4 regions of the Streptomyces sp. NPDC002156 genome follow, and region 2 is predicted to be linked to each of the others. Evidence: riboswitches for the same ligand, from Rfam matches in the RefSeq annotation. Region 2 holds a riboswitch; each other region holds the start of a gene.
The links. Region 2 has a riboswitch for cyclic di-AMP ahead of ACWCRB_RS23805 (NlpC/P60 family protein). Riboswitches for the same ligand answer to the same signal wherever they lie in the genome.

Region 1: it holds a riboswitch for cyclic di-AMP, as region 2 does, so the genes downstream of both, ACWCRB_RS38700 (transglycosylase family protein) here and ACWCRB_RS23805 (NlpC/P60 family protein) in region 2, are expected to answer to the same signal.
Region 3: it holds a riboswitch for cyclic di-AMP, as region 2 does, so the genes downstream of both, ACWCRB_RS42545 (M23 family metallopeptidase) here and ACWCRB_RS23805 (NlpC/P60 family protein) in region 2, are expected to answer to the same signal.
Region 4: it holds a riboswitch for cyclic di-AMP, as region 2 does, so the genes downstream of both, ACWCRB_RS06930 (M23 family metallopeptidase) here and ACWCRB_RS23805 (NlpC/P60 family protein) in region 2, are expected to answer to the same signal.

Annotation. Positions count from the first base shown of each region.
Region 1 covers NZ_JBSFDA010000150.1:952-8,581, forward strand. Annotated here, with positions in the region: gene ACWCRB_RS38690 (FtsB family cell division protein) at 1-190, opposite strand, end outside; gene eno (phosphopyruvate hydratase) at 323-1,603, opposite strand; gene ACWCRB_RS38700 (transglycosylase family protein) at 1,936-2,631, opposite strand; cyclic di-AMP (ydaO/yuaA leader) riboswitch at 2,635-2,806, opposite strand; gene ACWCRB_RS38705 (transglycosylase family protein) at 3,005-3,832, opposite strand; gene ACWCRB_RS38710 (cytochrome P450 family protein) at 4,006-5,313, opposite strand; gene ACWCRB_RS38715 (hypothetical protein) at 5,310-7,241, opposite strand; gene ACWCRB_RS38720 (nucleoside triphosphate pyrophosphohydrolase) at 7,338-7,630, opposite strand, start outside.
Region 2 covers NZ_JBSFDA010000059.1:46,154-53,783, reverse strand. Annotated here, with positions in the region: gene ACWCRB_RS23820 (esterase/lipase family protein) at 1-478, shown strand, start outside; gene ACWCRB_RS23815 (M23 family metallopeptidase) at 717-2,261, shown strand; gene pcrA (DNA helicase PcrA) at 2,370-4,892, opposite strand; cyclic di-AMP (ydaO/yuaA leader) riboswitch at 5,168-5,342, shown strand; gene ACWCRB_RS23805 (NlpC/P60 family protein) at 5,351-6,556, shown strand; gene ACWCRB_RS23800 (hypothetical protein) at 6,579-6,932, opposite strand; gene ACWCRB_RS23795 (NlpC/P60 family protein) at 7,420-7,630, shown strand, end outside.
Region 3 covers NZ_JBSFDA010000189.1:5,675-13,304, forward strand. Annotated here, with positions in the region: gene ACWCRB_RS42530 (dihydrofolate reductase family protein) at 1-227, shown strand, start outside; tRNA gene ACWCRB_RS42535 (tRNA-Met) at 294-367, shown strand; gene ACWCRB_RS42540 (PP2C family protein-serine/threonine phosphatase) at 558-1,676, shown strand; cyclic di-AMP (ydaO/yuaA leader) riboswitch at 1,936-2,093, shown strand; gene ACWCRB_RS42545 (M23 family metallopeptidase) at 2,105-3,175, shown strand; gene ACWCRB_RS42550 (aldo/keto reductase) at 3,291-4,256, shown strand; gene ACWCRB_RS42555 (PrsW family glutamic-type intramembrane protease) at 4,929-6,308, opposite strand; gene trmB (tRNA (guanosine(46)-N7)-methyltransferase TrmB) at 6,369-7,124, opposite strand; gene lhgO (L-2-hydroxyglutarate oxidase) at 7,464-7,630, opposite strand, start outside.
Region 4 covers NZ_JBSFDA010000009.1:111,216-118,845, forward strand. Annotated here, with positions in the region: gene ACWCRB_RS06910 (CobW family GTP-binding protein) at 1-159, shown strand, start outside; gene ACWCRB_RS06915 (DNA gyrase/topoisomerase IV subunit A) at 176-2,632, opposite strand; gene ACWCRB_RS06920 (M16 family metallopeptidase) at 2,947-4,341, shown strand; gene ACWCRB_RS06925 (M16 family metallopeptidase) at 4,338-5,726, shown strand; cyclic di-AMP (ydaO/yuaA leader) riboswitch at 5,942-6,109, shown strand; gene ACWCRB_RS06930 (M23 family metallopeptidase) at 6,123-6,917, shown strand; gene ACWCRB_RS06935 (GntR family transcriptional regulator) at 7,106-7,630, shown strand, end outside.

The DNA of each region.
Region 1 (7,630 bases), on a different contig from region 2:
GCCTTATCGGGTAGGCGAGGGCCACGATCAGCGAGCACAGGACCAGGGCGAGCAGGGCCGCCCGGCCGGTCAGGCGGGAGCGGCGGGCCTGGCGCTTGGTCTGGGAACGGTAGACGCGGGCCGCCGTCTGCTCGCCGAGCAGCTTGATCCTGGTCGCGGTGGAGAACCGGTCCCGGTCCTTCACTGCCATGTCGTCCCGCCTCCCCGAACAGCTGCGCTTGTACGTACGTACGTCCCCGCACACGGTACGGGACCGGGTACGGGGACGTACGTACGACGCTGCCTAAGCCGCTACAGCTACCTCTACCTCTACAGCTGCCGCTCAGCCCTTGAAGCGGGGGAAGGCGCTGCGACCGGCGTACACCGCCGCGTCGTCGAGGATCTCCTCGATGCGCAGCAGCTGGTTGTACTTGGCGACGCGGTCCGAGCGGGCCGGGGCGCCGGTCTTGATCTGGCCGCAGTTCACGGCGACGGCGAGGTCGGCGATGGTGACGTCCTCGGTCTCGCCGGAGCGGTGGGACATCATGCACTTGAAGCCGTTGCGCTGGGCCAGCTCGACGGCGTCCAGGGTCTCGGTGAGCGAGCCGATCTGGTTGACCTTGACGAGCAGGGCGTTGGCCGAGCCCTCCTCGATGCCACGGGCGAGGCGCTCCGGGTTGGTGACGAAGAGGTCGTCGCCGACGATCTGGACCTTGTCGCCCAGCTTGTCGGTGATGGTCTTCCAGCCGTCCCAGTCGTCCTCGTACAGCGGGTCCTCGATGGAGATGAGCGGGTACGCGGAGACGAGCTCTTCGTAGTACTCGGTCATCTCGGCGGCCGTGCGGGACTTGCCCTCGAACTCGTACTTGCCGTCCTTGTAGAACTCGGACGCGGCGACGTCGAGCGCGAGACCGATCTGCTCACCGGGGACGTAGCCGGCCTGCTTGATGGCCTCGATGATGAGGTCGAGCGCGGCGCGGTTGGACTCCAGGTTCGGGGCGAAGCCGCCCTCGTCGCCGAGACCGGTGGACAGGCCCTTGGTCTTCAGCACCTTCTTGAGGGTGTGGTAGATCTCCGCACCCCAGCGCAGCGCCTCGGAGAAGGACTCCGCGCCGATCGGGGCGATCATGAACTCCTGGATGTCCACGTTGGAGTCCGCGTGGGAGCCACCGTTGAGGATGTTCATCATCGGAACGGGCAGCAGGTGCGCGTTCGGGCCGCCCAGGTAGCGGAAGAGGGGGAGGTCGCTGGCCTCGGAGGCGGCGTGGGCGACGGCGAGGGAGACGCCGAGGATGGCGTTGGCGCCGAGCGAGCCCTTGTTGTCGGTGGCGTCCAGGTCGAACATCGCCTGGTCGATCAGCCGCTGCTCGGTGGCGTCGTAGCCGACGAGCTCCGGGCCGATCTGCTCGATGACGGCGAGGACGGCCTTCTCGACACCCTTGCCGAGGTAGCGGTTGGGGTCACCGTCGCGCAGCTCGATGGCCTCGAAGGCTCCGGTGGAGGCGCCGGACGGGACGGCGGCACGACCGGTGCTGCCGTCATCGAGGCCGACCTCGACCTCGACGGTGGGGTTGCCTCGCGAGTCGAGGATTTCCCGGGCTACGACGACGTCGATGGACGGCACGAGCATCTCCTTCTGGGATGTGACGCGGGTACGCGGGGCTTTTTCGCGGCCCTGCGGGATGAGCCTAACCGGCCGAGGCCGATCGGCCAGCCGTCCGACCACCCCATGGACGGAACATGGACCGAACCGAGGGTAAACATTGTTCCTCAGGGAAACAAAAAGCCCCGCTCCGGTGCGTACGGGGGAACACGCACCGGAGCGGGGAGCCCCGTGGGGGACGGGGGTGACCCTCACGAGGCCTTCACTATGGAGGGCACGGATGTGAGGGCGCTGTGGTTCACCTTCGAGCCGACTGTTATTTGGGGGATGTGCCGGCGGGCAGGTGACCGGGGTCAGCTGAGGTGCAGCTGCTGGCCCGGGTAGATGAAGTCGGCGTCGTCGATGATGTCCTTGTTCAGCTGGAAGAGCTTCGTCCAGCCGCCCTTGACGTCGTGCGCCTCGGCGATCTCGCTCAGGGTGTCACCCGTGACGACCTTGTACTCGCCGTCGCCCTTCTCGACCTTCTTGCCGGTCGGGGTGGTGACGGTCTTCTTCGCGGCGGGCCGCTCCTGCGAACGGGAGGCCGACTGCTCGTCGGTGGAGCGGGTGGTGGTCTCGCTCGTACCGGTGCTGGTGCTCGTGCCGCTGTCCGAGCTGCTGCTGCCGCCGTCATAGGCGGCGCTCGACAGGCCCGTGCCGCAGACCGGCCAGGCACCCTTGCCCTGGCCCGCGAGGACCTTCTCGGCGATGGTTATCTGCTGGGACTTGGAGGCCTGGTCGGCGGTGGAGGCGTACGCCGAGCCGCCGTACGCGGCCCAGGTCGAGGCGGAGAACTGCAGACCGCCGTAGTAGCCGTTGCCGGTGTTGATGGACCAGTTGCCGCCGGACTCGCACTGGGCGACCGTGTCCCACTCGGCGGAGGTGGCGGCGGAGGCGGAGCCGGCCGCCAGCAGCGGAGCGGCGACCGCGGCACCGGTCACACCGGCGATGGCGACGACGCGGGTGGCCTTGGACGGACGACGGTGCTTGCCCTTACCGGAAAACAGCATGCGTGATCCCCTCACCGACGCCTGCGAGGTGAGCTGTCGGGTTCGGGCCGGTTGAGTTGCCCGGCCGTACGTCCGAGTCACTGGACGCACGACTTAACCCCAAGCCGCTCCGGCCAACTGCCCGGTGCGGCACTTACCTTGGGTCCCCCGCTCCTGCCTACGGCGCTTGAAAGCGACGACTGTTCCCGTTCGGCCGTTGGCAGGATTCGGCGTTGCGACCGGCGGGGCCCACTGTGGCGGGCGTTGACGACCGTAAACAGGTGATCCTCCGAAATACAAAGACGATCAGGGCTTCTGAGACCTATCTCTCACTGCATTTATAACGGACATTCAGCACGAAGCAGGACGTGAACTCCGGCTGCTTTTGCCCCGGTTAGGCACCGACTTCGAGGGTCTGACCGGGGAGGATGTGATTCGGGTCAGCACCGAGGAGGTCCTGGTTCTCGGCGTACAGCTCGGACCATCCGCCCTCGACGCCAAGGGAGTCGGCGATGCCACAGAGGGTGTCGCCGGGACGGACCGCGTACGAGCCCTCCGCGCTCTGCCCGGAGTTATCCTGTTCCTCATCCTTTGTCGCACCAGTGGATGAGTTGTCAGTTTCTTGTGGGGTTTCCTTGCTCGATGACGAGGGGGCCGAGGAGGAAGGGGTCGACTCGGCCGAGTCGGTCGTCGCCTTGACGGAGGGCGAGGACTCGGCGGACTCGACCGAGGGCGAGGCGGAGGGCGTGGGCGACGCCGAGGTCGAAGTCGACTTCGGCGTCGAGGACGAGGACGATGCGTCGCCCTCCTCCCCGGCCACGCCCGTGTCGACGTCGGCCGCACTAGTGTCCTTGCCGAGCCCGGACAGCAGCGCGCAGGCCTCCCAGGCCCCGGCGCCCTGGTCGGCGAGCACGCTCTCGGCGACGGCGATCTGCTGCGAACGGCTGGCCTGGTCGGCGCTCGGGGCGTACGCGAGACCGCCGTACGCCTCCCAGTCCGCCTGGGTCAGCTGGAGCCCGCCGTAGAACCCGTTGCCGGTGTTGGCACTCCAGGCGCCGCCGCTCTCGCACTCCGCGACCCTGTCCCACGTGGTGCCGCTGGCCGCACTCGCGCCGCTCGCGGCGAGCAGCGGGATGGCGAGGGCGGAGCCGGTCACGCCGGCCGCGACAAGCAGAGCCGGGGCCTGACGGGGGCGACGGTGACGTCCGTTCCCGGAGAGCATGCGGGTGCCTTTCACGAGACAGCGGGGGTCGGTGCGACGGATGCCGACGAACGCCGCCAGTGCGTCGCACTAGTGCTCGAACGTATCGACAGACGATCACTTGTCACAAGTTAATGCCGCGCAGATCACGTGAAGATCACATTGTTGAGGGAGTGTCACCTTCCCGTGATCTTCTACGGCACCACTGGTGGCGTATGCCCCGATTCGCGAACCGGCGCGAACTCGACGGGCAGGGTGCGCAGTCCACGCATGATGAGCCCGCCCCGCCATCGCAACTCGCTCGGCTCCACGGCAAGTTGGAGATCGGGGAGACGCGTGAGGAGGGTGGCCAGCGCACTCCGCCCCTCCAGGCGGGCGAGCGGGGCGCCGAGGCAGTAGTGGATGCCGTGGCCGTATCCGAGGTGTTGATTGTCCCGGTGGCCAAGATCAAGGACGTCAGGATCGGCGAACCGCGCCGGGTCCCGGTCGGCGGCGGCGAGTACGACAAGGACGGGATCGCCGACCGCGATGTCCTGCCCACCGATGCTGAGCGACTGCGTGGCGAACCGCCAGGTGGCCAGCTCGACGGGGCCGTCGTAGCGGAGGAGTTCCTCGATGCCGGTTTCGAGGAGGGCGGATTCCTTGAGGGCAAGGGAGGCCTGGAGGCGCGCACGCTGCTCAGGGTGAGTAAGCAGGGCATACAGCCCATTCCCTACCAAGTTGACTGTGGTCTCAAAACCGGCGAACAGCAGGATGAAGGCCATGGCTGCGGCCTCGTTCTCGGTGAGGTGCTCGCCCTCGTCGGAGGCGCGGATGAGCCCGGAGATCAGATCCTCACCGGCTTCGGGTACGTCGGTCAGCGCCTCGCGCTTGCGGTGGATCAGCTCGGCGAGATAGCCCCGCATCTTCTTCACGGACCGGGCGACCCCGCCCCGGGGCCCGCCCCCGTGCCGGATCATCATCCCGGCCCAGTCCCGGAAGTCGTCCTGGTCCTCGCGGGGTACGCCCAGCAGGTCGCAGATCGCGTAGATGGGCAGCGGGAAGGCGAACTCGTGGATGAGATCGGCGGAGCCGCGTGCCGCGAACCGGTCGATGAGGTCGTCGGTGAGTTCCTGCACCCGGGGCGCGAACTCGGCGACGCGGCGAGGCGTGAACGCCTTGGCGACGAGCCGACGGAGTCGTGTGTGATCCGGCGGATCGATGTTGAGCAGATGGGTCATGAGGTTGGCGCCGCGCTCACCGGGGATACCGGTCTTGCCCTTGGCCTGCGTGGGCTCGTCGTGATGGGCGGGGTTCTTGGAGAGCCGGGGGTCGGCGAGGGCCTGCTTGGCATCGCCGTAACGGGTGACCAGCCAGGCTTCGACCCCGCTGGGGAGCTTCGTCCGGTGCACGGGCGCGTGCTCACGGAGCCAGGCGTAGGCGGGGTAGGGATCCGTCGCGAACTCCCAGGTGAAGAGTTCGGGGGCGGGGGTCGGGGGTGTGGCGGGGGGCTGGTTGGTCACTGGGTGACGGTATCGGGAGGGTCTAGGGGCCTACCGCTGGCCCAGCGGATGGTGCGCAGCCACGCCCTGCCGGGCATGTCGAGAAGCCAGTCCTCTCCCACAGGAGCCCCGTCCTTCTCCCCGGTCACGTCGCGGTCCGACGTCTCAGGGATATAACCGGCCAGCCGGAGCACCCGGTTCACCATCACCGGATCCGTCAATCCCCCTGCTTCGAACCACTGCTCCGACCGGTCCGCAAGCAACCTCCCCAGCAGTACCGCCGCCAGACGGTCCCCTGCTTCCGCGGCCGTCTCCAGGAACGGCTCCGCCTCCCTGTGGTCTCCCCGCTTCACCAGCAGCTGCCCCAGCCGCCCTGCCGCCCCCACCAGTCCGGCTTCCGCCGCCCGCCGGAACCAGGCCTCGGCCTCCTCTCTCTCCTCCAAGCTCTCGGCAAGCCGTCCCAGATCCAACATGGCCCGCCCGTCCCCCGCCTCGGCCGCCGCCCGAAACGCCTCCCGCGCCCCCGCCACGACCATCTCGGAGTCGTACGCCGCATCAGCCCGGGCCGCCCCCAGGGCAACCCACCACACCGCTCCGTCCACCGCCGGAAGCGCCTCGTCCCGGGACGCGGTGTCCACCAGGTAGGAGGACGCCTCCCACCTGCTCGCGCTGCTTCTCCGCAGCATCCGCAGCACGCCGTCCCGCTTCTCCGCCGCCCAGGCCAGGGCGTCGTCCACGGACTCTCGTTCCAGACCGGCCACGGCCTCGTACGCCTCGTGCGCCTCCACGAGAAGGTCCTTGGGCAGCGGACCCCGCAGTCCGCACCGAGCCAGATCAACGGCCGCCCGGACCAGGGCGTACCCGCGCGGATGCCGGTCCGCGCGCCGAGCCCGCTGCCACTCCTCCCACAGCATCGGACCGACCGCGAGATAGGCAGCCACGCCCTCGGCCCCGCACCGGCGGGCAGCATCCGTCAGCCGAGGGTCCTCGGTCGCCCCCGCCCGCTTCCTCTCCCCGTGACTCCAGTCCCGGGGCAGTTCCACGATCTGCGCCAGGTCGAGCACCCGCCCCCGGGACAACCTGCGGAACTTGTCGTACGTGTCCTCTCTCATCGTCGCGATCACAGGAACCCCCTGTGCCGCCAACTGCGCCAGCAGCCTCGGCTCCAGGCCGTCGGCTCCGAGGTGACCGTCGAGGTCGTCGAGCCACACCGCGCAACGTTCGCCCGGCATGCCTCTCAGCAGGGCGGGCAGCCCTCGCAGGTTCTCGTGCCGGGCGGGCGCGAACACCCGTACGCCGGGGAGCACTCGGGCCATCGCCGCGAGCGCCGTACGCGACTTGCCGACATACGCGTCCCCCTGCACGACGACCAGCCCACCCTCCGAAGCGGCCGTCTCCACCGCCGAGTTGACCGCCGGATCGGCGTCCCGTTCGACGTACGGCGGCAGTTGAGGCAGCCCCTTGCCTCGCCGCGTGGGCCGCACCCCGTACGCCAGCGGCGCCATGCTCTCCGCCGGCGGCCAGTCCACCGACCCGGGCCGAGGAGCGGCACCCGGCGCCTGCTGGACGTGCTGTACACCGACGAACTGCCCGTTGACGGTGATCCCCTGGAAGTCGAAGCGGTCGCCCGGCGTGGCGGGCACCGGAGCGGGTGCCGGTTCCTCGGGCCGCGCGGGCACGTCGAACTCCCTGATGAGGGCGGCGAGTTCGTCGGAGCCGTCCACGTCCCACGCGTCGGCGAGGCCCTCGCTCAGCCGAAAGCGCCATTCCAGCTTCCCGGACCCCGTACGAGGCCCCAACGGCCCTTTCAGGCTCTGGAGTTCATGGACCCATTCGTCCTGCCCACGCAGCGTGAACCACTCCACGAACCGGTCCCGTACCCGCTCCCACTCAGCCGACCTGAGCCCATCGACCAGTGTCCTGGCACCCTCGGCCGCCAGCTCGTTCATCGAGCGTTCCACTCATGCCCCCACGACTCAACACCACCGTGGGACAACGGTACTGACAAACCGTCGGAGCGATCAGGCCCCCGTCACCCTCCCCCGTCACCCTTCCCCAGTCACCTCCGCCACCCCTTCCCGCACCCGCACCGCATCCCGATAAGCCCGCGCAGCGACCCGCAGCGCCGCCTCCGGATCCACGCCCTCCGCCTCCGCCCGTACCGCCAGTTCCAGCAGCTCGTACCCGATGCCCTCGCCCTGGGGCAGCGGGACGTCCAGGGCCGCCGTCCGCACCCGCGACGCCAGCTTCGCGGCCAGGGCGAGGCCCGGCTGGCCTATGGGCACACCGTCCGTCACCGACTCCCGCCGCTTCTCGACCGCCTTGGTGCGCAGCCAGT
Region 2 (7,630 bases):
CCGGCGTACGGGCCACCCGCAGGTGGACATCGTCGGGCACAGCCTGGGCGGTCTGATCGCCCGCTACTACGTGCAGCGGCTCGGCGGCGACTTCCGCGTCCGCACGCTCGTCACTCTCGGCACCCCGCACTCCGGCACCCGGGTCGCCCCGCTGGCCGACGCGCACCCGATCGTCCGCCAGATGCGCCCCGGCTCGCAGGTCCTCGAGGAACTGCGCCTGCCCGCCCCCGGCTGCCGTACGCGCTTCGTCAGTTTCTGGAGCGACCTGGACCAGCTGATGGACCCGCCCCAGACGGCCTGCGTCGACCACCCGGACCTGCTGGCGCAGAACGTGCAGGTCACCGGCGTCGGCCATCTCGCCCTGCCCGTGCACCCCGCCGTCGCGACCGGAATAAGGCAGGCCCTCGACCAGAGCGACGCCCCCGTCGCCACCGGAGCACAGGCCGGAGCGCAGACCGGCGGACTGACCGTGGCGTAACCCCGCGCACAGGCGGCTCAGCACCACCGAGAAGGCGACTCAGCACCACCAGAATTCGAACAATCTTCGAACGCCAGGCCAAACCCGTGCCCGCAGTCCCCCGAAACACGGCCGAATGCCCGTTTCCCGCAGGCACGAAACCTGCGGAAGATTGTCGCGCCCGCATACCGCCGGGTACAGTCGCCGCACTGCTCTGCCAGCTCTGCCAGCCCCTGTTGTCGAGGCGAAAGAGAAGTTGGTGAACGAACGTCACCCGTCGGGGACCATGACCACCCCGGCTCCGGCTTCCGATGCCGCGACAGCGCATTACGCGTCGTACGGCACCCAGGAAGTCCCTTTCGGTGACTTCACCACGTACGACCCCACCTTCGCCAACGGTTTTGACGCGGGTATGGGCACGGGTACCGGCACCGGCACTTTTGCCGCCGACCCGCTCTTCGGCAACATGCCGGCCGACGACACCACCGGTTCGTACGACAACTCCCAGTGGTCCACCGGCAGTCACCACACCCTGAACTACGACCCGTACGCGGCCCAGCACCACGCCGCCTACGACACCGGGGCGTACGACACCACCACCTGGGCGCCCGGCTACCAGCAGCTCGCCGACATCCCCGCCCAGTCGCCGCCCCCGGGCGCCGAAACCAGTGGCCAGTGGGACGCGAACGCCTGGCTCCAGCCCGAACAGGCCGGCCAAGCCGACCAGACCCAGCAGTGGGCGTGGGGCACACAGGTCTCCGACACCGGTGTGTACGACGCCACGCAGTGGAACTCGGACAGCGGCCCGAGCGGCACGTCCGCCGAGTACGACCACGAGCGTGAGCACGAGTACGACCAGCAGGCCACCGCGATGTTCGAGCAGATCGCGGACGTGCCGGACGTACCGGAGTACGACCAGCACGCTCTCGCCCACGACGAGTCGGACCTCGTCGCCGACGGCGAACTGCCCGCCGAGACACCGCTGCTCGACGGCCAGGAAGAGACCGCCCCGAGCACTGCACCCACCGGCGGGCGCGCGGCGTCCCGTACGGCGGCGCGCAACGCGGGCCGGTCCCGGCGTCGTACCCCGGCCAAACGTTCCGCCCTGCTGACCGTCGCCGTTCCGTCCGCCTGTGTGATGGGCGTCGCGGGCATCGCCGCCGCCTCCGTGGGCGGCATGAGCGACGACGAGCAGAACACGACGGCGTCGGCCTCGGACGGCGTCGCCGTGAAGCCGTCCACCGCGAACAACAAGCTGGACTCCCAGCTGGAGAGCCTCTCCGCGGGCGCCGACGACTTCGCCGACCGGGCCAGCCGGACGCAGGAACGCATCGACCTCAAGGCCCAGCAGCTCGCCGACAAGAAGGCAGCGGCGGCGGAGGCGGCCCGCAAGGAGCGCCTGCGCCCCAAGTACGCCCTGCCCGTCGCGCAGAAGGGCCTCAGCGCCTACTTCGGCCAGGCCGGCATCAACTGGATGTCCGTGCACACCGGAATCGACTTCCCGGTCTCGTACGGCACGACGGTCATGGCCGCGACCGACGGCACCGTCCGCACGCAGTGGAACAGCGCGTACGGCAACATGATGATCGTGACCGACAAGGACGGCACGGAGACGTGGTACTGCCACCTCTCCAGCTACCAGGTCGCGTCCGGTACGACGGTCAAGGCCGGCGACGCCATCGCGTACTCCGGAAACTCCGGCAACTCGACCGGCCCACACCTCCACTTCGAGGTCCGCCCGGCAGGCGGCTCAGCAATCGACCCCCTCCCGTGGCTCCGCAGCCACGGCCTGGACCCGACGTAACCGGCAGCCGCGCACCTGATGCCCCGCCAGGGGCGCTCAGGGGCGCGGGGAACTGCGCGACAAGCCCCCACCGGCCCGCAGGCGAATAAACCGCGCCCGAGCGGAGCGCTAAAGCTTCTCCACCGGCGCATACCGCAACAGCAACCGCTTCGGCTTCTCCTCACCGAAGTCCACCGTCGCCTCCGCGTTCGAACCGGTCCCCTTCACACCCACCACGGTCCCCAGACCGAACTGGTCGTGCGTGACCCGATCCCCCACCGCCAGCGCGACAACCGGCTTCTCCGCACCACCCCGCCGCGTGGCGAAGCCCGACGCCCCCGAGGCCGCGGAGCGCGAGCGCGAGGACGACAGCGAGGACGCCACCCCGGAGACGGGGCCCGAGGACGACGCCGGAGCCATCCCGCCCGTGCGCTTCCACTCCAGATGCGTCGTCGGGATCTCCTCCAGGAACCGCGAGGGCGGGTTGTACGAGGGCTGCCCCCACGCACTGCGCAGCGACGACCGGGTCAGATACAGCCGTTCACGCGCGCGCGTGATGCCGACGTACGCGAGCCGCCGCTCCTCCTCCAGTTCCTTGACCTGGCCGAGGGCACGCATGTGCGGGAAGACGCCGTCCTCCATGCCGGTCAGGAACACCACAGGGAACTCGAGGCCCTTGGCGGTGTGCAGGGTCATCAGGGTGATGACGCCGGAGCCGTCGTCGTCCTCGTCGGGGATCTGGTCGGAGTCGGCGACCAGGGCGACCCGCTCCAGGAACGCGGCGAGCCCGACCGGGGCCGCCGCCTCGCCCTCGGCGGGCTGTTGGGAATCATCCGCCTGCGCGGACTCCTGCTCGAATTCCAGGGCCACCGCCGCGAGTTCCTGGAGGTTCTCGATCCGGGTCTCGTCCTGCGGGTCGGTGGACGCCTGCAACTCGGCGAGATAGCCCGTGCGTTCGAGCACCGCTTCGAGGACGGTCGCCGGGCCCGCGCCGGACTCGACGATCGTACGGAGGTCCTCCATCAGCGTGTTGAACTTCTTGACCGCGTTGGTCGAACGCGACGCCATCCCGTACGCCTCGTCCACCCGCCGCAGCGCCGCCGGGAAGCTGATCTTCTCGCGCTGCGACAGCGCGTCGATCATCGCCTCGGCACGCTCCCCGATACCCCGCTTGGGGACGTTGAGGATCCGCCGCATCGGCACCGAGTCCTCCGGGTTGGCGAGGACACGCAGGTAGGCCAGGACGTCCCGGACCTCCTTGCGCTCGTAGAAGCGGACGCCGCCGACGACCTTGTAGGGCAGGCCGACGCGGATGAAGATCTCCTCGAAGACACGGGACTGGGCGTTGGTCCGGTAGAAGACGGCGACATCGCCCGCCTTCGCGTCGCCCGCGTCCGTCAGTCGGTCTATCTCCTCGGCGACGAACTGTGCCTCGTCGTGCTCGGTGTCGGCGACGTAGCCGGTGATCTGCGCGCCCGCACCCGCGTTGGTCCACAGGTTCTTGGGGCGGCGGGACTCGTTGCGCTCGATGACGGCGTTGGCGGCGCTCAGGATCGTCTGCGTGGAACGGTAGTTCTGTTCGAGCAGGATCGTCGTCGCGTCCGCGTAGTCCTCCTCGAACTGGAGGATGTTGCGGATCGTCGCGCCCCGGAAGGCGTAGATCGACTGGTCGGCGTCACCCACGACACACAGCTCGGCGGGGCGCAGGTCGTGCTCGCTGGGCGGTACGTCCACCGGGTGCTCGGCGGTGCCGACGAGTTCCCGTACGAGCGCGTACTGGGCGTGGTTGGTGTCCTGGTACTCGTCGACGAGTACGTGCCGGAAGCGGCGGCGGTAGTGCTCGGCGACGTCCGGGAAGGCGCGCAGCAGGTTGACCGTCGTCATGATCAGGTCGTCGAAGTCGAGCGCGTTGGCCTCGCGCAGCCGCGACTGGTACATCGCGTACGCCTGGGCGAGGGTCTTCTCGAAACCGTCGCTCGCCTGGGCGGCGAAGTCCTCCTCGTCGATCAGCTCGTTCTTCAGGTTGGAGATCTTCGCGCTGAAGGACTTGGGCGGGAAGCGCTTGGGGTCCAGGTCCAGGTCGCGGCAGACGAGCGCCATCAGGCGCTTGCTGTCGGCCGCGTCGTAGATCGAGAAGGAGGACGTGAAGCCGAGCCGCTTGCTCTCCCGCCGGAGGATCCGTACGCACGCGCTGTGGAACGTCATCACCCACATCGCGTTCGCGCGCGGGCCGACGAGCTGCTCGACGCGCTCCTTCATCTCGCCTGCGGCCTTGTTGGTGAAGGTGATCGCGAGGATCTGGCCGGGGTGGACGCCCCGCTCGCCGAGCAGATACGCGATGCGGTGCGTGAGTACACGTGTCTTGCCGGAGCCTGCGCCCGCCACGATGAGCAGGGGGGTGTCGGCGTGCACGACGGCCGCGCGCTGGTTCTCGTTCAACCCGTCCAGGAGCGCGGCCGGGTCCACCACGGGGCGTGGGGCGCCGTCGCGGTAGTACGCGTCCCGGTCCGGCGGCGCGTCGAACTGCCCGCCGAACAGGTCGTCCGGAACGGGCTCCGGCACATGCTCGTCCTCGGGCGGCGGGGGCTCCTCCTCATGGGCACGAGGGCCCTGGAGGTCCGCCAGGAAGCTGTCGTCAAAGAGGCTGCTCATCGCTCTCCGAGTCTAGGCTCCCCCACTGACAACCGGCCGCCACCCCGAAAACATCCTCCGTCCTGTCCGGACAGCGGATCGCTGATCGGGATGAACACGTCAATTGCGGACCTAACGTCACACATTCCTCCAGATCGACTCCGGTGACCCGTGTTTAAGGTTGAGGTCACAAAAACGTATCGGGCATAGCGGTCATCAACCTTCACAGGGGCCACACGAATTGGTTAGCGTGCCCTCCAGGCCGCTCGACCCCCACCGGCGAACATCGCCGGGCCGCGCGGCCTCCGCCGAGTCCGATCGTGCCGCCCTGTGCGGCAGGAGCCGGGGACCCACCGAAAACTTGGGGTGAATCGGTCCGACTGCCGTCCAGGGCAAGGACCGTAGGGCAACCCTTCCGAACCACCCGCCCGAACCCGACAGCTAACCCGGTAGGCGGTACGTGGAAGGAGTCGCCTCCCTTGGCGTCGTCGCACCGCAAGTCGCGTCCTACGGGGACGCGCGTAGCAGGCATACGGACCCCCGCCTTCGCCACGGCGGCCCTGACCTCCGTCGCCCTGCTGTCCCAGACCGCCAACGCCGCGCCCACGGAGCCCGCCACTCCCCCGGCGCCCTCGGCCGACGACAAGCCGAGCATGGAGGAGGTCGAGGCGAAGGTCGGCGACCTCTACCGCCAGGCCGAGTCGGCCACCGACAAGTACAACGCCGCCAAGGAGAAGACCTCCAAGCAGCGCAAGCGCGTCGACACCCTGATGGACGACGTGGCCCAGCGCACCCAGAAGCTCAACGACGCGCGCGAGGAGCTCGGTTCCTTCGCCGCGGCCCAGTACCGCACCGGGTCGGCCGCCCCCGACACGGCGACGTTCCTGCTCGCGGACGACCCGCAGGACTACTTCGACCAGAACCAGCTGATGGACCGGCTGACCGCCCGCCAGAAGGACGCGGTCGACGAGTACATCACGGAGCAGGCCGAGACGACGCAGATGCGCCAGGAGGCCACCGCGAGCCTCGAATCGCTCACGGAGTCCCAGGACGACCTGCAGACGACCAAGACCACCGTCCAGACGAAGCTCGCACAGGCCCGCCAGCTCCTCTCCCGCCTCACCGCCGAGGAGAAGCTACGGCTAGCGGCGATCGAGCGGGAGAAGCAGGCGGAGGCCCGCCGTCAGGCGCAGGAACTCGCCCGTCAGCAGCAGGCGGCGGAGCAGCAGCGCCAGCAGGAAGCGGCGGCGGCCGCGGCGGCCCAGCAGCCGACGGGCAGCACCTCCTCCGACACGTCGACGACAACGGTCACCGACTCCTCGTACGCCGCCAAGGCCGAGAAGGCCCTCACCTTCGCACGCGCACAGGTCGGCAAGCCGTACGTCTGGGGCGCGACGGGCCCGGACTCGTACGACTGCTCCGGCCTCACCCAGGCCGCCTGGAAGGCCGCCGGAGTCACCCTCCCGCGCACCACCTACGACCAGGTGAACGCGGGCACGACGGTCTCCCTCTCCGACATCCAACCCGGCGACCTGGTCTTCTTCTACGACGACATCAGCCACGTCGGCCTCTACATCGGCAACGGCATGATGATCCACGCCCCGAAGCCGGGTGCGTACGTCCGTGAGGAATCGATCTTCTACGACGGCGAGTCGGCGATCCACAGCGTGGTGCGCCCGGCCTGACGGGCAGGTCGGGCGGCTCTCATCAGGTCCAGAGCACCGCGATGAAGATGTTCGCCGTCGTGAACAGACCCACCAGGCCGAACAGCCGCTTGTCCACGGTCTCGTCGTCCCGCTTCACGTAGACGAGGCCGAGGATCACGATCAGCAGGGCCAGCTTCACGCCGATCTTGACGTTGTTCACCGTCTGGTCGTCGGCCTGGTTGAGGCCCACCAGGGCGACGCCGGTGACCAGCATGGTGAACGCGCCGTGCAGCATCGCCGGCACGAAGCGGGCCGTGCCCTGCCCCATCGCCTTCATCTGGGTGAGGAACCCGCCCAGCAGCGAGGCGATGCCGATGATGTGCAGGCCGACGAAGAGATGGATGAGTACGTCCATGAGCCCGGAGCCTAATCAGAGGCTCCCGCGCCGCATGACACCGGGCTGGGGTGAAGGGCGTTCGCAGGGCATCCGGCGTGCCTCGCACGACACCCCAAGACCTCGCATATATGCACCCCATAGCACCGTGTAATCGCCACGTGCCTCCCAAACCTCCTCATCGGTCAGCCGTCTGCGTGAAGTCGGCGGCGCCGGAGCGCGATCACGGTCGGATGCGGTCACCCGGTGGTCGGCTCACGCCAGTTCCGTACATGGCGTTACCCCCACGTCACACTCCGGTTTAGCGTCCTCCACCAGGTGACCGGCTCCCCACCGCCGCCCGGGCCAGGGGCGGCAGTCGGACACCACCGCCGAGAAAGTCCGGCGGCGGACCGTTCCCCCTGTGCGGGCCGCCGCCGGACGCGCAACCGCCCTCCTGGGTCCGCTTCCCAGGCAGCCTTCCGGCGGTCGACGCAGTGGCGGTCGTACGAAAGGACGTGACGCCCCGGTGGCAGCGCACCGCAAGCCCCGACAGCGCTCGCTCAACGGCAATACGGCCCGCACCGCCGCCACGATCGCCCTCGCGGGCGCGGCGACGGCGACCGGCTTCGACGGCATCGGGTACGCCGAGCCACAGCTCACCCAGGCCCAGGTCGAGGCCAAGGTGAACAAGCTGTACGAGGAGGCGGAGGTCGCCACCGAGAAGTACAACGGCGCGA
Region 3 (7,630 bases), on a different contig from region 2:
ACAGCAGCCTCGAACCCTGCGCCCGCCGTGCCTCCCGCCCCGCGCCCTGCGCCCGGCTGATCCTCGACGCCGGCGTCCGCCGGGTGGTGACCGCCTGGCGTGAGCCCGACACCTTCGTGGTTGCGGCCGACGGAAACGGCCTGCTCGCGGGGGAGGGTGTCGAGGTCGTCGTCCTCCCCGAGTACGAGGAGCGGGCCAAGGCCCCCAACGCCCACCTGCCCGACTGACGATCAAGCGTGGTGATCAACGTGGTGATGAGGGTCCCGCAGATGGCGTATAGTTGTGTTCAGCGGCGCGGGGTGGAGCAGCTCGGTAGCTCGCTGGGCTCATAACCCAGAGGTCGCAGGTTCAAATCCTGTCCCCGCTACTGAAGGCCCAGGGCCGGAAACCAAGAAATTGGTTTCCGGCCCTGAGTCGTTTCCGGGGCCGTCCTCTTTCTTCGTCCGCCCCACTCTTCTTCTTAGCCCGGTCGGTCCACCCCGCTCGCTCTCCTCGGCCGCTCCCGAAAACCTGGACCGACGGGACGGGTGATCGGCGGGAAGCGGGAGACGAGACGAGTGGCGCGGTCGGGAGAGCCGGGATCGCCGGACGAGGCGGTGGTGGTCTCCCGGGTGCGGACCCTCGTCCGCGTCCTGCCCGCGATCCTGATCGTCGCCGGGATCATCTACGACGTCGCCACCCCGCGCGCCTTCACCGCGGTCCCCTTCTTCACGGCCGCCCCCCTCATCGCGGCCCCGCTCTCCTCGCTGCGCACCACGACGGTCACCGGCGCCGCCGCGCTCCTCGCCGAGTTCCTGGTCCACCTCCGCTTCGGGTTCTCCCTGGACGCCGACACGATCACCGAGACGATCACCGTGGCCACGGTCGCCGTCCTGGCCGTCGTCATCAACCGGGTCGTACGCAGGGGCGACCGCCGCCTCGCCACGGCCCACGAGATCGCCGAGGCCGCGCAACGCGCCGTACTGCCCGAACCGGACGCGCGCATCGGCGGTTTCGAGATCGCCGCCCGGTACGAGGCCGCCCAGGAGGGTGCCTTCATCGGCGGCGACCTGTACGCCGTGCAGGACACCCCGTACGGCCTGCGGCTCGTCCTCGGGGACGTGCGGGGCAAGGGGATGGGGGCCGTGGCGGCCGTCGCCGTCGTCATCGGGGCGTTCCGGGAGGCCGCCGAGCAGGAGGCGACCCTGGAGGCGGTCGCCCAGCGGCTGGAGCGGGCCCTCGCCCGTGAGGGTGCCCGGCGGGGCGGTCTGGAGGCCAGTGAGGGCTTCGCCACCGCCGTACTCGCCGAACTCCCGCACGGCGACGGGACCGTACGCGTCGTCAACCGCGGTCACCCCCCGCCCCTGCTCCTCGACACCGACGGCACCCTGCGCGTCCTCACCCCGGCCGAACCCGCGCTGCCGCTCGGCATGGGCGACCTCGGCGGCGGGCCCGACCGCGCCGAGACGACGCCCTTTCCCGGCGGCGCGATCCTGCTCCTGCACACCGACGGGCTGTCCGAGGCCCGTGACGGGCACGGCGTCTTCTTCGACCCGGCCGACCGGCTCGCGGGCCGGGTCTTCCACGCTCCGGCCACCCTCCTCGCCGCGCTCGCCGACGAGGTGCGCCGGCACTCGGGCGGCGGTACGACGGACGACATGGCGCTGCTCGCCGTACGCCGTCCCATCAGCTCTTGAGGTGCTCAAGTTCGCGAGTTCTCATCAGTTGTCACCAAGGGTGAGTGAACGGTCCCGCTCCGCATAACATCTGACACACAGTCAAAACTCAGCAGTCACTTAGGACACGGTCAACTCGCCCGATTTTCACCGGTGGTGACCCGGAACGTCCTCGGGAAAAGCGTTAACGATCAACGGGAACGGCTTGGAATACGGGGCCCTGGTCTATTAACGTTCGATAACGCAGCGCGGTCGTCCCAGCCGTCACAAGAGTCGGCTCCGTGCGCACGCGCCGAATCCCGCGAGGGAACCGGGGAACCACCAACTTGGGGTGAATCGCTCGTCCACCGCCGTGGCGACACGGCAGGTATACGCGCGTAGGAGACCTTCCTGCTCCGAACCCGTCAGCTAACCCGGTAGGCGAGAAGGAAGGAAAGGAGCACGCCCACGTGGCGTCAAACTCGGCCGCCCCAGAGGCCCCGTTCGTACCGAGTCAGCGCAGCAGCGAGACCGAGGACGGGAAGATCCCGACCTTCGGCTTCGGCAGCCGTCGCACCGACGAGGGCCCCTGGGAGGAGTGGAATCCCAGCGCGGACACCACTCGTCCGGTTCGCGGCCGGCACCGCGTCGGCAAGCAGCGCGGCGGCGGAGGACTCGCCCGCAGCTCCACCGTTCTCGGCGTCGGCGTCATAGCCGCTGTCGGCGGGGCCGGTATGGCCACCGCGCAGACCGGCAAGCCGCCGGTTTCCATCTCCATGCCCGACCTGCCCTCCGTCGGCTCGCCCTTCGCGGGCGACGACGACGCGGACGCCGAGCCCCAGGGCTCCCCCAACGCGCTCAGCAGCGTCGGGGTCACCTCCGAGGAGACCGAGCAGGGCACCAGCGACGCGGGTGAGGCCCTGCGCGCCCGCATCATCCTCCAGGCCGAGCAGCAGAAGGACCAGGCCGAGGCCAAGGTCCAGCAGGCCGCCCAGGACGCCGCCGCGAAGAAGGCCGCCGCCGAGGCCGCCCAGGTGAAGCGCGAGGCCGCCGCGAAGGCCGCCGCCGCGAAGAAGAAGGCCGCCGAGGAAGCCGCAGCCAAGCTGGAGGCCGCGCGGCTCGCCGAGCTGGCCAAGCAGTACACGCTGCCCACCTCCTCGTACACGATCACCTCGACCTTCGGTCAGTCCGGTGCGCTGTGGTCCTCCGGCTACCACACGGGCCTCGACTTCGCTGCTCCCACCGGTACCCCGCTCAAGGCGGTCCACACCGGCACGATCACCGAGGCTGGCTGGAGCGGCTCGTACGGCTACCGCACGATCCTCACCCTCGAGGACGGCACCGAGATCTGGTACGCCCATCAGTCCTCGATCAACGTCAGCGTCGGCCAGAAGGTCAACACGGGTGACGTGATCGGCCGCGTCGGCGCCACCGGCAACGTCACCGGGGCACACCTCCACATGGAGGTCCACACCAGCAGCTCGGACACCGCGGGGATCGACCCGATGGCGTGGCTGCGGAGCATGGGCCTCAACCCGTAAGCCGTACGTTGCTAGATTCCGACTGACTCTGGCTGATTCCGACTGATTCCGGCGTTCACGCGATGTTCGTGAACTGCCGGAATCAGTGCGTCCGGGGCGGGCGTTGACGTTGAGCATGACTGCTACGGCTCTTCGCAAGCTCGGATCATCGGACCTAGAGGTCTTCCCGCTCGCCCTCGGCGGCAACGTCTTCGGCTGGACCGCCGACGAGAAGGCGTCCTTCGAGGTGCTCGACGCCTACGCCGCCGCAGGCGGCAACTTCCTCGACACCGCCGACTCCTACTCGGCCTGGATCGACGGCAACCAGGGCGGCGAGTCCGAGACCATCATCGGCAAGTGGCTGAAGTCGCGCGGCAACCGCGCCGACATCGTCGTCGCGACGAAGGTCAGCCAGCACCCGGATTACGCCGGCCTGTCGGGCGCCAACATCAAGGCCGCCGCCGACGCCTCGCTCCGCCGTCTCGACACCGACCACATCGACCTCTACTTCACGCACTTCGACCGGCCCGAGGTGCCTGTCGAGGAGATCATCGGAGCCCTCGACGAACTCGTGACCGCGGGCAAGGTGCGGCACATCGCCGTCTCCAACATCTCGCCGGAGCGGCTCCAGGACTCCCTGGACTTCTCCGACCGCGAGGGCCTGGCCAAGTACGTGGCCATCCAGCCCCACTACAACCTGGTCTCCCGCGACACGTACGAGGGCGCGCGACAGGACATCGCCTCCCGTACGGGCCTCGCCGCCGTCCCGTACTTCGCGCTGGCCTCCGGCTTCCTCACGGGCAAGTACCGGCCCGGTGCGACGGTCGACGGCGCGCGTGCGGCGGCCGGCGCCGGCAAGCACGGGGAGACGGAACGCGGCCGCAGGATCCTGGCCGCCCTGGACGAGGTCGCCGAGGCCCGCGGGGTGGCCGTCGCCACGGTCGCCCTGGCCTGGCTCACCGCCCAGCCGACGGTCACGGCCCCGATCGCCTCGGCCCGCACGGTGGAGCAACTCCCGCCACTGGTCGCGCTGGCGGAACTGGAACTGACGGAGCCGGAGGTTGCGCGCCTCACGGCGGCTTCGGCTCCGGTTTCGGCTTGAGCGGCGTGTGACGGCTGACGCGTGGCGGCTGACGGCTGGCGGCTGACGCGTGACGCCCGACGGTTGGGGTCTGTCGTATGGGGCGCGGCGGCTTGGGGGCCCTCGTCTGCGGGTGGGGGCGCGGGGCTGGCTGAGTGGCGGGGGTGGGCGTCGGGGTGGTTCCGGCCTGTGGTGGGGCGGGTCTTGACGGTGGGGGCCCGTCCCGTGGGTCGCGTCGGCCTGGGGGTGCGGCGTACCCGGCTGTTGTGTGCGGCTGGGTGCGGCGTGGGGGGGCGTCGGGTGGTTCCGGCCTGTGGTGGGGCGGGTCTTGATGGCGGGGGCCCGCCGCGGGGATCGCGCCGGCCTGGGGGTGCGGCGTACCCGGCGGCTGTGTGCGGCTGGCTGCGCGGTGGGGGAGGGTGTCGGGGTGGCTTCGGCCTGTGGCGGGGCGGGGCCCGTCGTGTGGGGTGGGGCGGCTTGGGGTGCTGTGTATTCGGCGGCTGTGTGCGGCTGAGGGCACGGTAGGGGAGAGCTTCGGGGTGCGCGCTCTGCGGCGGAGCGTGGTCTGTCGCTCGGATCGCGTCGGCCCCCCGTCCGTCGGTCGGGGGTGTGGTGCCTGCGGCCGGCCGCACGGTGGGGACGGTGTCGGTGTCGCCCCGCCCCGTGGCCCGGGTGTGATCCGGGCGGCAGGGTCTAGGAGCGGTACGGGTTGTACGTCGCCGGGTACGGGGTCGTCGGTCCGTACCCCTGCTGGCCGTACGGCTGATGCGTGTACGGCTGCTGGGCGTACGGCTGTTGCCCGTACGTCGGCCAGATGACCGGCGGGGCCACCAGGACCGGAGCCGGGGCGATCGTGCGGGCCGCGTGGTCCAGAGCCGGGCGGGCCACCGCCCTGCGCTCCCACAGTGCGCCCAGCAGCTCCTGCTCCCGGACGACGAAGTCGGCGCGCGCCCGGCCGAGGCGCCCCCGGTGGCGCAGGAACGCCAGCGAGGTGGCGTACGCCTCGTACTGCGCCACCGCACGCGCCGCGGGCCGCCCCAGGTGCCGGCGGGCGTACTCCCGGGCGAGGCGGCGGGCGCGCATCGAGCCGAGGGCGTACGGCTCGGCCGGGGCCAGCCAGCCGGCCTGCGCGTACGCCGGCAACTCGGCGCGCACGGTGCGCAGCTCGCGCTGCCGGGTCCAGATGACCAGCCAGGTCAGCAGCCCGAACGCGGGCACCATGAACGCGGCGTACACCGCGAAGAACCCGTACTGCCCGAAGGACGACGAGCCGTTCCAGAGGGCGTGCATGCTCATCGCGAGCAGCAGTCCCGACAGCGGCAGCAGCACCCGGCGGACGTGCTGGCGCTCGCCCGACAGCGCGGAGATCCCGAAGCCGATGCCGGTGAGGACCGTGAACAGGGGGTGCGCGAACGGCGACATGACGATGCGCACGAAGAAGGTCGCCGCGGTGACCGAGGCGATACCGCTGTCCCCGGTCAGCTGGTCGGTGCCGAAGGCGGTGCCGAGATAGAGGATGTTCTCGGTGAAGGCGAAGCCGGTCGCGGTCACCCCGGCGATGACGACCCCGTCGACGATGCCCGTGAAGTCGCGCCGCCGGAAGAGAAAGATGAGCAGTACGGCGGCTGCCTTGGCCGACTCCTCGACGATGGGCGCTATGACGGTCGCGCCGAGGGTGTCCGCGCTGGACGGGTCGGCGGTGGCGGTCGCTATCCATCTCGTCGCGAAGCTGTTGGCGACGATCGCTATCAGGGCCGCCGCGCAGGCGCCCCAGGCGAACGAGAAGACCAGGTTCCGCCAGGGCCCCGGCTCGACCCGGTCCAGCCAACGGAACGCGGCCACGAGCAACGGCACGGGGAACACGGCGAGCCCGAGCCCGACCAGGAACCCCTCGGTGCCGGTCTGTTCGCGCACGAGGGCGAGGATGACGAGCCCGGAGAGCGCGAGCAGGCTGGTGAGGGCGCCGTAACGCACCCACGGCCGCTGCCACCAGTGAGCGTGCCGCAACGCCCCGCCGACCGGACCGTCGGTGGGGCCGCTGGGATGCGTCGGGTAAGGGGGAAAGGTGGCCACGGCATCGACCCTAACGGCGGCTGCCCTATGAGCGCTGTTCGCTAGTGCTCTACGAGTGCTCTACGACTGCTGTACGCGACGGAAGAGCAGGTCGTTCACGACATGTCCCTTCTCCAGTCCCTGGCCCTCGAAACGGGTCAGCGGCCGGAACTCCGGCCGGGGCGCGTAACCGCCCCCGGGCCGGGTGTTCTCGAACTCCGGGTGCGCGTCGAGCACTTCGAGCATCTGTTCGGCGTACGGCTCCCAGTCGGTGGCGCAGTGCACAAGCGCGCCGGCGCGCAGCCGACCAGCGACAAGATCGAGGAACTCGGCCTGAATCAGCCGCCGCTTGTGGTGGCGCTTCTTGGGCCAGGGGTCGGGGAAGTAGACGCGCAGGCCGTCGAGGGAGTCGGGGGCGAGCATCTCGCGGAGCAGGATGATGGCGTCCCCGTTGGCGACGCGGATGTTGGTCAGGCCCTGCTGGTCGGCGAGGTTGAGCAGGTTGCCCTGGCCCGGGGTGTGCACGTCGACGGCGAGGATGTTGGTGCCGGGGTCGGCGGCGGCCATCTGTGCGGTGGCCTCGCCCATCCCGAATCCGATCTCGAGTACGACGGGCAGGTCGTTCCCGAACAGCTCGCCGAGCTGGAGGGCGTGGCCGTCGATGTCGAGGCCCCACTTGGGCCACAGCCGCCGCAGGGCGTCACCCTGCCCGGCGGTGACCCGGCTGCGCCGGGGCTGAAAGCTTCTGATCCGCCGCTCGAAATGCGACCCGGCGGGATCGGCCTGCGGCCCGCCGGGAAACCTGGGGGTGCCCTTGGGGCGAGAAGAGTCAGACACAGTGGCCCCAATTTACTCGCCCCCGCCGCCCCTACCCATTCCCATCCCCTGGGGGCTGCGCCCCCAGACCCCCGCTAGACCCCCGCTGTCGGCCTGAACGGCCTCGTCCTCAAACGCCGGACGGGCTGACTGCATCTCCCCGGGGGATAACCCCCGGACCCCCAGCCGAAAGCAGGTTGGCCGGGGTGACCGGCACGGATAGCTGAGAGGCAAGCCCGCACACCCTCCAGCCTGTCCGGCGTTTGAGGACGAGCGCGTTCAGCGCGATACGGGGGTTCAGGGGCGGAGCCCCCGGGGATGGGACGGGTAAGGGCGGCGGGGGCGAAGAAAAGTCCCGTCTCACCCGCCCAGCACAGCCAACGCCCGCCGAGCCACCTCCCGCCCGATCGGCAGCGAAGCGGTCGCCGCAGGTGACGGCGCGTTCAGCACATGCACCGCCCGAGCACCCTCCCGAATCAGAAAGTCATCCACCAGCGTCCCGTCCCGCAGCACCGCCTGCGCCCGCA
Region 4 (7,630 bases), on a different contig from region 2:
CGGCTCGTCCTCATCGGGTCCGGCATCGGACTGCCCGCCCTCGGCAAGGAGTTGGAGGCCTGTATGGACGACGCCCCACATGCCGACGAACACAGCATGTGGGGCGTCCTGAGATACGTACAGGAGTCGAGCCCGGAAGGCTCCGAAGAGATCGGCTGACCTGCGCCGGGCCCGTCTACAGCGGGCCCGTCACCACGCCCACCGTCTTCGGCAGCGACACGCCCGAGCCGTCGCGGCGCGGGTCCATCTCGGGGAGTTCCGCCGGCATGCCGTTCTTCTGGGACGCGCGCGCCGGTGCCGGGCCCGCCCAGGCCACGGACAGACAGTCCTCGCCCTTCAGGAACCGCTGGCAGCGGACACCGCCGGTGGCGCGGCCCTTGCGCGGGTACTGGTCGAACGGGGTCAGCTTCGCCGTCGTCTGCACCGAGTCGTCCAGCGTGCCGCGCGAGCCCGCGACCGTGAAGACGACCGCGTCCACCGCCGGGTCCACCGCCGTGAACGAGATCACCTTGGCGCCGTCCGTCAGCTTGATGCCGGCCATACCGCCGGCCGGGCGGCCCTGGGGACGGACATGGGCGGCCTGGAAACGCAGCAACTGGGCGTCGTCCGTGATGAAGACCAGGTCCTCCTCGCCCGTACGCAGCTCGGCGGCGCCGACGATCCGGTCGCCCTCCTTGAGCGTGATGACCTCCAACTCCTCCTTGTTGGAGGGATAGTCGGGGACCACCCGCTTGACGACGCCCTGTTCTGTGCCGATCGCGAGGCCCGGGGACGACTCGTCGAGCGTCGTCAGACAGACCACCTTCTCGCCGTCCTCCAGGGAGAGGAACTCCGACAGGGGGGCGCCGCCCGAGAGGTTGGGCGCCGACATCGTGTCGGGGAGCTGGGGCAGGTCGATGACGTTGATGCGCAGCAGGCGGCCGGCCGACGTCACCGCGCCCACCTCGCCCCGCGCCGTCGCCGGGACCGCGGAGACGATCAGGTCGTGCTTCGTCCGTCGGCCGTCCTCGTCCGCCGGGAACGGCTCGCCGTTCGCCGTACGCGCCAGCAGGTCCGTCGAGGACAGCAGCACCCGGCACGGGTCGTCGGCCACCTGGAGCGGAACCGCGGCGGCGGTGGCGGCACCGGCCGACTCCAGCAGGACCGTACGCCGGTCGGTGCCGAACTTCTTGGCCACCGAGGCCAGTTCGGTCGAGACCAGCTTGCGGAGTTCTGCGTCCGACTCCAGGATCCGGGTCAGCTCCGCGATCTCGGCGGCCAGCCGGTCCTTCTCGGACTCCAGCTCGATGCGGTCGAACCGGGTCAGCCGGCGCAGCGGGGTGTCCAGGATGTACTGCGTCTGGATCTCGGACAGGCCGAAGCGCTCCATCAGGCGTTCCTTCGCCTGTGCGGAGTTGTCGCTGGAGCGGATCAGCCGGATGACCTCGTCGATGTCCACCAGCGCGGTGAGCAGGCCCTCGACCAGGTGCAGCCGGTCGCGGCGCTTGCCGCGACGGAACTCCGAGCGCCGCCGCACGACCTCGAAGCGGTGGTCGAGATAGACCTCCAGGAGTTCCTTGAGGCCGAGCGTTAGGGGCTGGCCGTCCACCAGCGCCACGTTGTTGATGCCGAAGGACTCCTCCATCGGCGTCAGCTTGTAGAGCTGTTCCAGGACGGCTTCCGGCACGAAGCCGTTCTTGATCTCGATGACCAGACGCAGGCCGTGGTTGCGGTCGGTGAGGTCCTTGACGTCGGCGATGCCCTGGAGCTTCTTCGCGCCGACCAGGTCCTTGATCTTGGCGATCACCTTCTCCGGGCCGACGGTGAAGGGCAGTTCGGTGACGACCAGGCCCATGCGTCGCGGCGTCACGTTCTCCACCGACACCGTGGCGCGGATCTTGAACGTGCCGCGGCCCGTCTCGTACGCGTCCCTGATGCCGGCGAGGCCGACGATCCGGCCGCCGGTGGGCAGGTCGGGGCCCGGGACGTGCCGCATCAGGGTGTCGAGGTCCGCGTTCGGATAGCGGATCAGGTGCCGGGCGGCCGAGATGACCTCGCCCAGGTTGTGCGGCGGCATGTTCGTGGCCATACCGACCGCGATACCCGACGCGCCGTTCACCAGCAGGTTCGGGAAGGCGGCGGGCAGCGCCACCGGTTCCTGCTCCTGGCCGTCGTAGTTCGGCGCGAAGTCGACCGTGTCCTCTTCGATCGACTCCGTCATCAGGGACGTCGCGTCGGCCATCCGGGCCTCGGTGTACCGCATGGCGGCCGGCGGGTCGTCGTTGCCCAGCGAACCGAAGTTGCCATGGCCGTCGACCAGCGGCACACGCATGGAGAAGGGCTGGGCGAGCCGCACCAGGGCGTCGTAGATCGACGAGTCGCCGTGCGGGTGCAGCTTACCCATGACCTCGCCGACGACACGGGCGCACTTCACATAGCCGCGGTCGGGGCGCAGGCCCATCTCGTTCATCTGGTAGACGATGCGACGGTGCACGGGTTTGAGGCCGTCACGGGCGTCGGGGAGGGCTCGGGAGTAGATGACCGAGTACGCGTACTCGAGGAAGGAGCCCTGCATCTCGTCGACGACGTCGATGTCGAGGATCCGCTCCTCGAAGTCATCGGGCGGCGGGGTCTTCGTGCTGCGGCGGGCCATCGCTGCCGGCTCCTTCTGTTTCCTGGTCGTTCGCTTACGGGGTGCTTGAGTCGGTGTCTTGCTGGGACGTGAACGGGATCTGACGCGGACCATTGTGGACTGCCGCACTGACAACGCGGACCAAGGCCCGTCCCTGCGGCGGTGTTGGGCGGTGGGCGCCGTTGCTGAAACGTACCGCCCCGACGCTGCGGAATCTCGCTGTCGGCGTACGTCCGCCGGGAACTTCGCCAGCACTCCGCACGCTTGCATACAGTGGCAGGACCGGCAGGAAATCAGCGGTTGCAACAACCGCATCCGCGATCGAAGGGACGTACATGCCCATGGGTCACACGGCCACAGCCGAGGCAGGCTCCGGCGGCCTGACAGCGACAGAGCACCGCCTCGCCAACGGGCTGCGCGTGGTGCTCTCCGAGGACCACCTGACCCCGGTCGCGGCGGTGTGCCTCTGGTACGACGTCGGGTCACGCCACGAAGTCAAGGGCCGTACGGGCCTGGCTCACCTTTTCGAGCACCTGATGTTCCAGGGCTCGGGCCAGGTGAAGGGCAACGGCCACTTCGAACTGGTCCAGGGCGCGGGCGGCTCGCTCAACGGCACCACCAGCTTCGAGCGCACCAACTACTTCGAGACCATGCCCACCCACCAGCTGGAGCTCGCCCTCTGGCTGGAGGCCGACCGCATGGGCTCGCTGCTCGCGGCCCTCGACGACGAGTCCATGGAGAACCAGCGGGACGTCGTCAAGAACGAACGCCGGCAGCGCTACGACAACGTCCCCTACGGGACGGCGTTCGAGAAGCTGACCGCCCTCGCCTACCCGGAGGGCCACCCCTACCACCACACGCCGATCGGCTCGATGGCGGACCTGGACGCGGCGACCCTGGAGGACGCCCGCGCCTTCTTCCGCACGTACTACGCGCCCAACAACGCCGTCCTGTCGGTCGTCGGGGACATCGACCCCGAGGAGACGCTCGCCTGGGTCGAGAAGTACTTCGGCTCCATCGCCGGGCACGACGGCAAGCCCGCGCCGCGCTCCGGCGCCCTCCCCGACGTCATCGGCGAGCAGCTGCGCGAGGTCGTCGTCGAAGAGGTCCCCGCGCGCGCGTTGATGGCCGCCTACCGCCTCCCGGAGGACGGCACGCGCGCGTGCGACGCGGCCGACCTGGCGCTCACCGTCCTCGGCGGCGGCGAGTCCTCCCGCCTCTACAACCGGCTCGTACGGCGGGACCGTACGGCGGTGGCGGCCGGCTTCGGCCTGCTGCGGCTGGCCGGAGCGCCCTCCCTGGGCTGGCTGGACGTGAAGACCTCCGCGGACGTCGAGGTGCCGGTCATCGAGGCCGCCGTCGACGAGGAGCTCGCGCGGTTCGCCGCCGAGGGCCCCACGGCCGAGGAAATGGAGCGCGCCCAGGCCCAGTTGGAGCGCGAGTGGCTGGACCGCCTCGGCACGGTCGCGGGCCGCGCCGACGAACTGTGCCGCTTCGCCGTGCTGTTCGGCGACCCGCAGCTCGCGCTGACCGCCGTCCAGCGCGTACTGGAGGTGACCGCCGAGGAGGTCCAGCAGGCCGCCAAGGACCGGCTGCGCCCCGACAACCGCGCGGTGCTCGTCTACGAGCCGGTCGCCGGAGAGACCGCCGAGGACGCGGATCCCCCCGAGGACCCCGAGGCCGAGGCCACGGTCGAAGCCGGCGACAAGGACGAGGAGGCGGCCAAGTGACCGAGCTCACCACGATGAAGTTCCACCCCCAGCCCCAGGCGGGCGAAGCCAGGCCCTGGGCCTTCCCGGCCCCCGGACGCGGCACGCTCGACAACGGCCTGACCGTTCTGCGCTGCCACCGCCCCGGCCAGCAGATCGTCGCCGTCGAGGTGCTCGTCGACGCTCCTCTGGAGGCCGAGCCGGCCGGTCTCGACGGCGTGGCCACGATCATGGCCCGGGCCTTCTCCGAAGGCACCGACAAGCACTCCGCCGAGGAGTTCGCCGCCGAACTGGAGCGCTGCGGCGCCACCCTCGACGCGCACGCCGACCACCCCTGCGTCCGCCTCAGCCTCGAAGTCCCCGTGTCGCGGCTCCCCAAGGCGCTCGGCCTGCTGGCCGACGCCCTCAGGGCACCCGCGTTCGCGGACAGCGAGATCGAGCGGCTGGTGCGCAACCGGCTCGACGAGATCCCGCACGAGACGGCCAACCCGGCCCGCCGCTCCGCCAAGCAGCTCTACAAGGAGCTGTTCCCGGAGACCTCGCGCATGTCCCGGCCGCGCCAGGGCACCGAGGAGACGGTCGCGAAGATCGACTCCGCGGCCGTACGCGCCTTCTACGAGAGGCACGTCCGCCCCGCCACGGCCACCGCCGTGGTCGTCGGCGACCTCACCGGCGTCGACCTGGACGCGCTGCTCGGCGAGACCCTGGGGGCCTGGACCGGCTCGACGGCCCAGCCGCGGCCCGTGCCGCCGGTGACCGCCGACGACACCGGCCGCGTCGTCATCGTGGACCGCCCGGGCGCCGTACAGACCCAGCTGCTCATCGGCCGCATCGGCGCCGACCGGCACGACCGTGTCTGGGCCGCCCAGGTCCTCGGCACGTACTGCCTCGGCGGCACCCTCACCTCCCGCCTGGACCGCGTCCTGCGCGAGGAGAAGGGCTACACCTACGGTGTGCGGGCGTTCGGCCAGGTCCTGCGCTCGGCCCCGGACGGCACGGGCGCCGCGCTGCTCGCCATCAGCGGCTCCGTCGACACACCGAACACCGGTCCCGCCCTGGAGGACCTCTGGAAGGTGCTGCGCACACTCGCGGCCGAGGGGCTCACCGACGCCGAGCGCGATGTCGCGGTGCAGAACCTGGTGGGTGTCGCCCCGCTCAAGTACGAGACGGCGGCGGCCGTGGCGAGCACGCTGGCCGACCAGGTCGAGCAGCACCTGCCCGACGACTACCAGGCCACGCTGTACCGGCAGCTCGCCGCCACCGGCACCGTGGAGGCCACCGCGGCGGCCGTGAACGCCTTCCCGGTGGACCGGCTGGTGACGGTCCTCGTCGGTGACGCGGCGACGATCGAGGAGCCCGTCAGGGCCCTCGGCATCGGCGAAGTGAGCGTCGTACCCGCCGAGTAGCGGCACCGTGATGCACGACAGGGGCCCGGTGACGGAAGCGTCACCGGGCCCCTCTTGTCCATATTGATGGGCAAGTTGCCCGTATTGATGGAGAGGTTGACCGTCTGACCTGTGGCATGCGCTACAAAACCCGTGATCGGTTTGTTGATTGAAAGTTACGCGGCTTAGCGTCGGTCCGGCTGTCCGTCACGCACTACGCCGCAGCCGCGGCACCCGGACAGTCATCGCCGAGTCCCCACATGGCGCGAGCCAGGGGAGCCGGGGACCCACACTGTGCAGTCCCTGGGGTGAATCGGACGCCCGCGCGCCCAGCGAGGGGGTCCGTAGGAGACCTTCCTGCTCCGAACCCGTCAGCTAACCCGGTAGGCGAGAAGGAAGGAAAGGACCAGCCACTACATGGCGTTCACCCGCGCCACCGGGAAGCACCGTCGTCCCAGCCGCCCCAGTCTCGTCACCCGTACGACCGTCCGCGCGGCCGGAGTCGCGGCCCTCGCCACCACCGGCGTCGTCGGCACCCTCGCCGCCCCGGCGCTCGCCGGGGAGTCCGCCGTCGAGCAGACCGGCCTCACCCCGGTGATCTCCATCGGCGAGACGCTCGCCGACCAGATCGACGCGCAGGCCGCGGCCCAGGAGCAGGCCGCAGAGAAGGCCGCCGCCGAGAAGCGGGCCGTCGCAGCCGAGAAACGCGCCCTGGCCGCCGCGAAGAAGGAGGCGGAGGAGCGGGCCAAGGAGGCACGCGAGACGGAGGCCCGCGCCGCCCGCGAGGCCGAGCGCAAGCGCCTCAACACCTTCGTCGCCCCGATCTCCGGCTCGTACATCTCGACCGGCTACAAGGCGGGCGGCGCCGTCTGGTCCTCCGGCAGCCACACCGGCATCGACTTCCACGCATCGTCCGGCACCACCGTCCACTCGGTGGGCTCCGGCACCGTCGTCGAGGCGGGCTGGGGCGGCGCCTACGGCAACAACATCGTGATCAAGATGATTGATGGTACGTACACTCAGTACGGTCATCTGTCGTCCATCAACGTGTCCGTCGGTCAGACGGTCACCCCGGGCCAGCAGATAGGTCTCTCCGGGGCCACCGGCAACGTCACCGGTGCGCACCTCCACTTCGAGGCCCGCACGACCGCGGAGTACGGCTCGGACATGGACCCCGTCGCCTACCTCCGCTCGCACGGTGTGAACGTCTGACAGCCACGCGCATCTCTTGTCGTCGCCCCGGCTCCCCGAGCCGGGGCTTTCGGCGTTTCCGGCGGCCCTGTGTCCAAAAAATATCCCTGGATTCCGGCCCGCCGTCGGAAATTCCGGTTCTCTGCAATAGAGTCACTGAACACACGTCAATCGTCGACGTTTCACGGGGATTAAAGCGGAGGTCGGACATGCGTATTCCGGCGCACTCGGTATGCACGGCGATCCGGGACGACATCGTCGCCGGTGTCTACGAGCGCGGCAGCCGGCTCACCGAGGAACTGCTCGCGCGCCGGTACGGCGTCTCGCGCGTCCCCGTCCGCGAGGCCCTGCGCACCCTGGAGGCCGAGGGCTTCGTGGTGACCCGGCGGCACGCGGGCGCGTGCGTCGCGGAACCGACCGAGCAGGAGGCCTCCGACCTGCTGGAGATGCGCATGCTCCTGGAGCCGCTGGGTGCCTCCCGGGCCGCCCAGCGACGCACCGAGGCCCATCTGAAAGTGCTGCGCGGCCTGGTCAGGCTGGGGCAGGAGCGGGCCAGGAGGGGCAACAGCGAGGACCTGCGCTCCCTGGGTGGCTGGTTCCACGAGACGCTCGCCCAGGCCTCCGGAAGCCATGCCCTGACCTCGACGCTCACCCAGCTCCGGCACAAGATCGCCTGGATGTACGCGGTGGAGGCCCCGGCCAACCCCGTCGAGTCCTGGACCGAGCACGGGGCG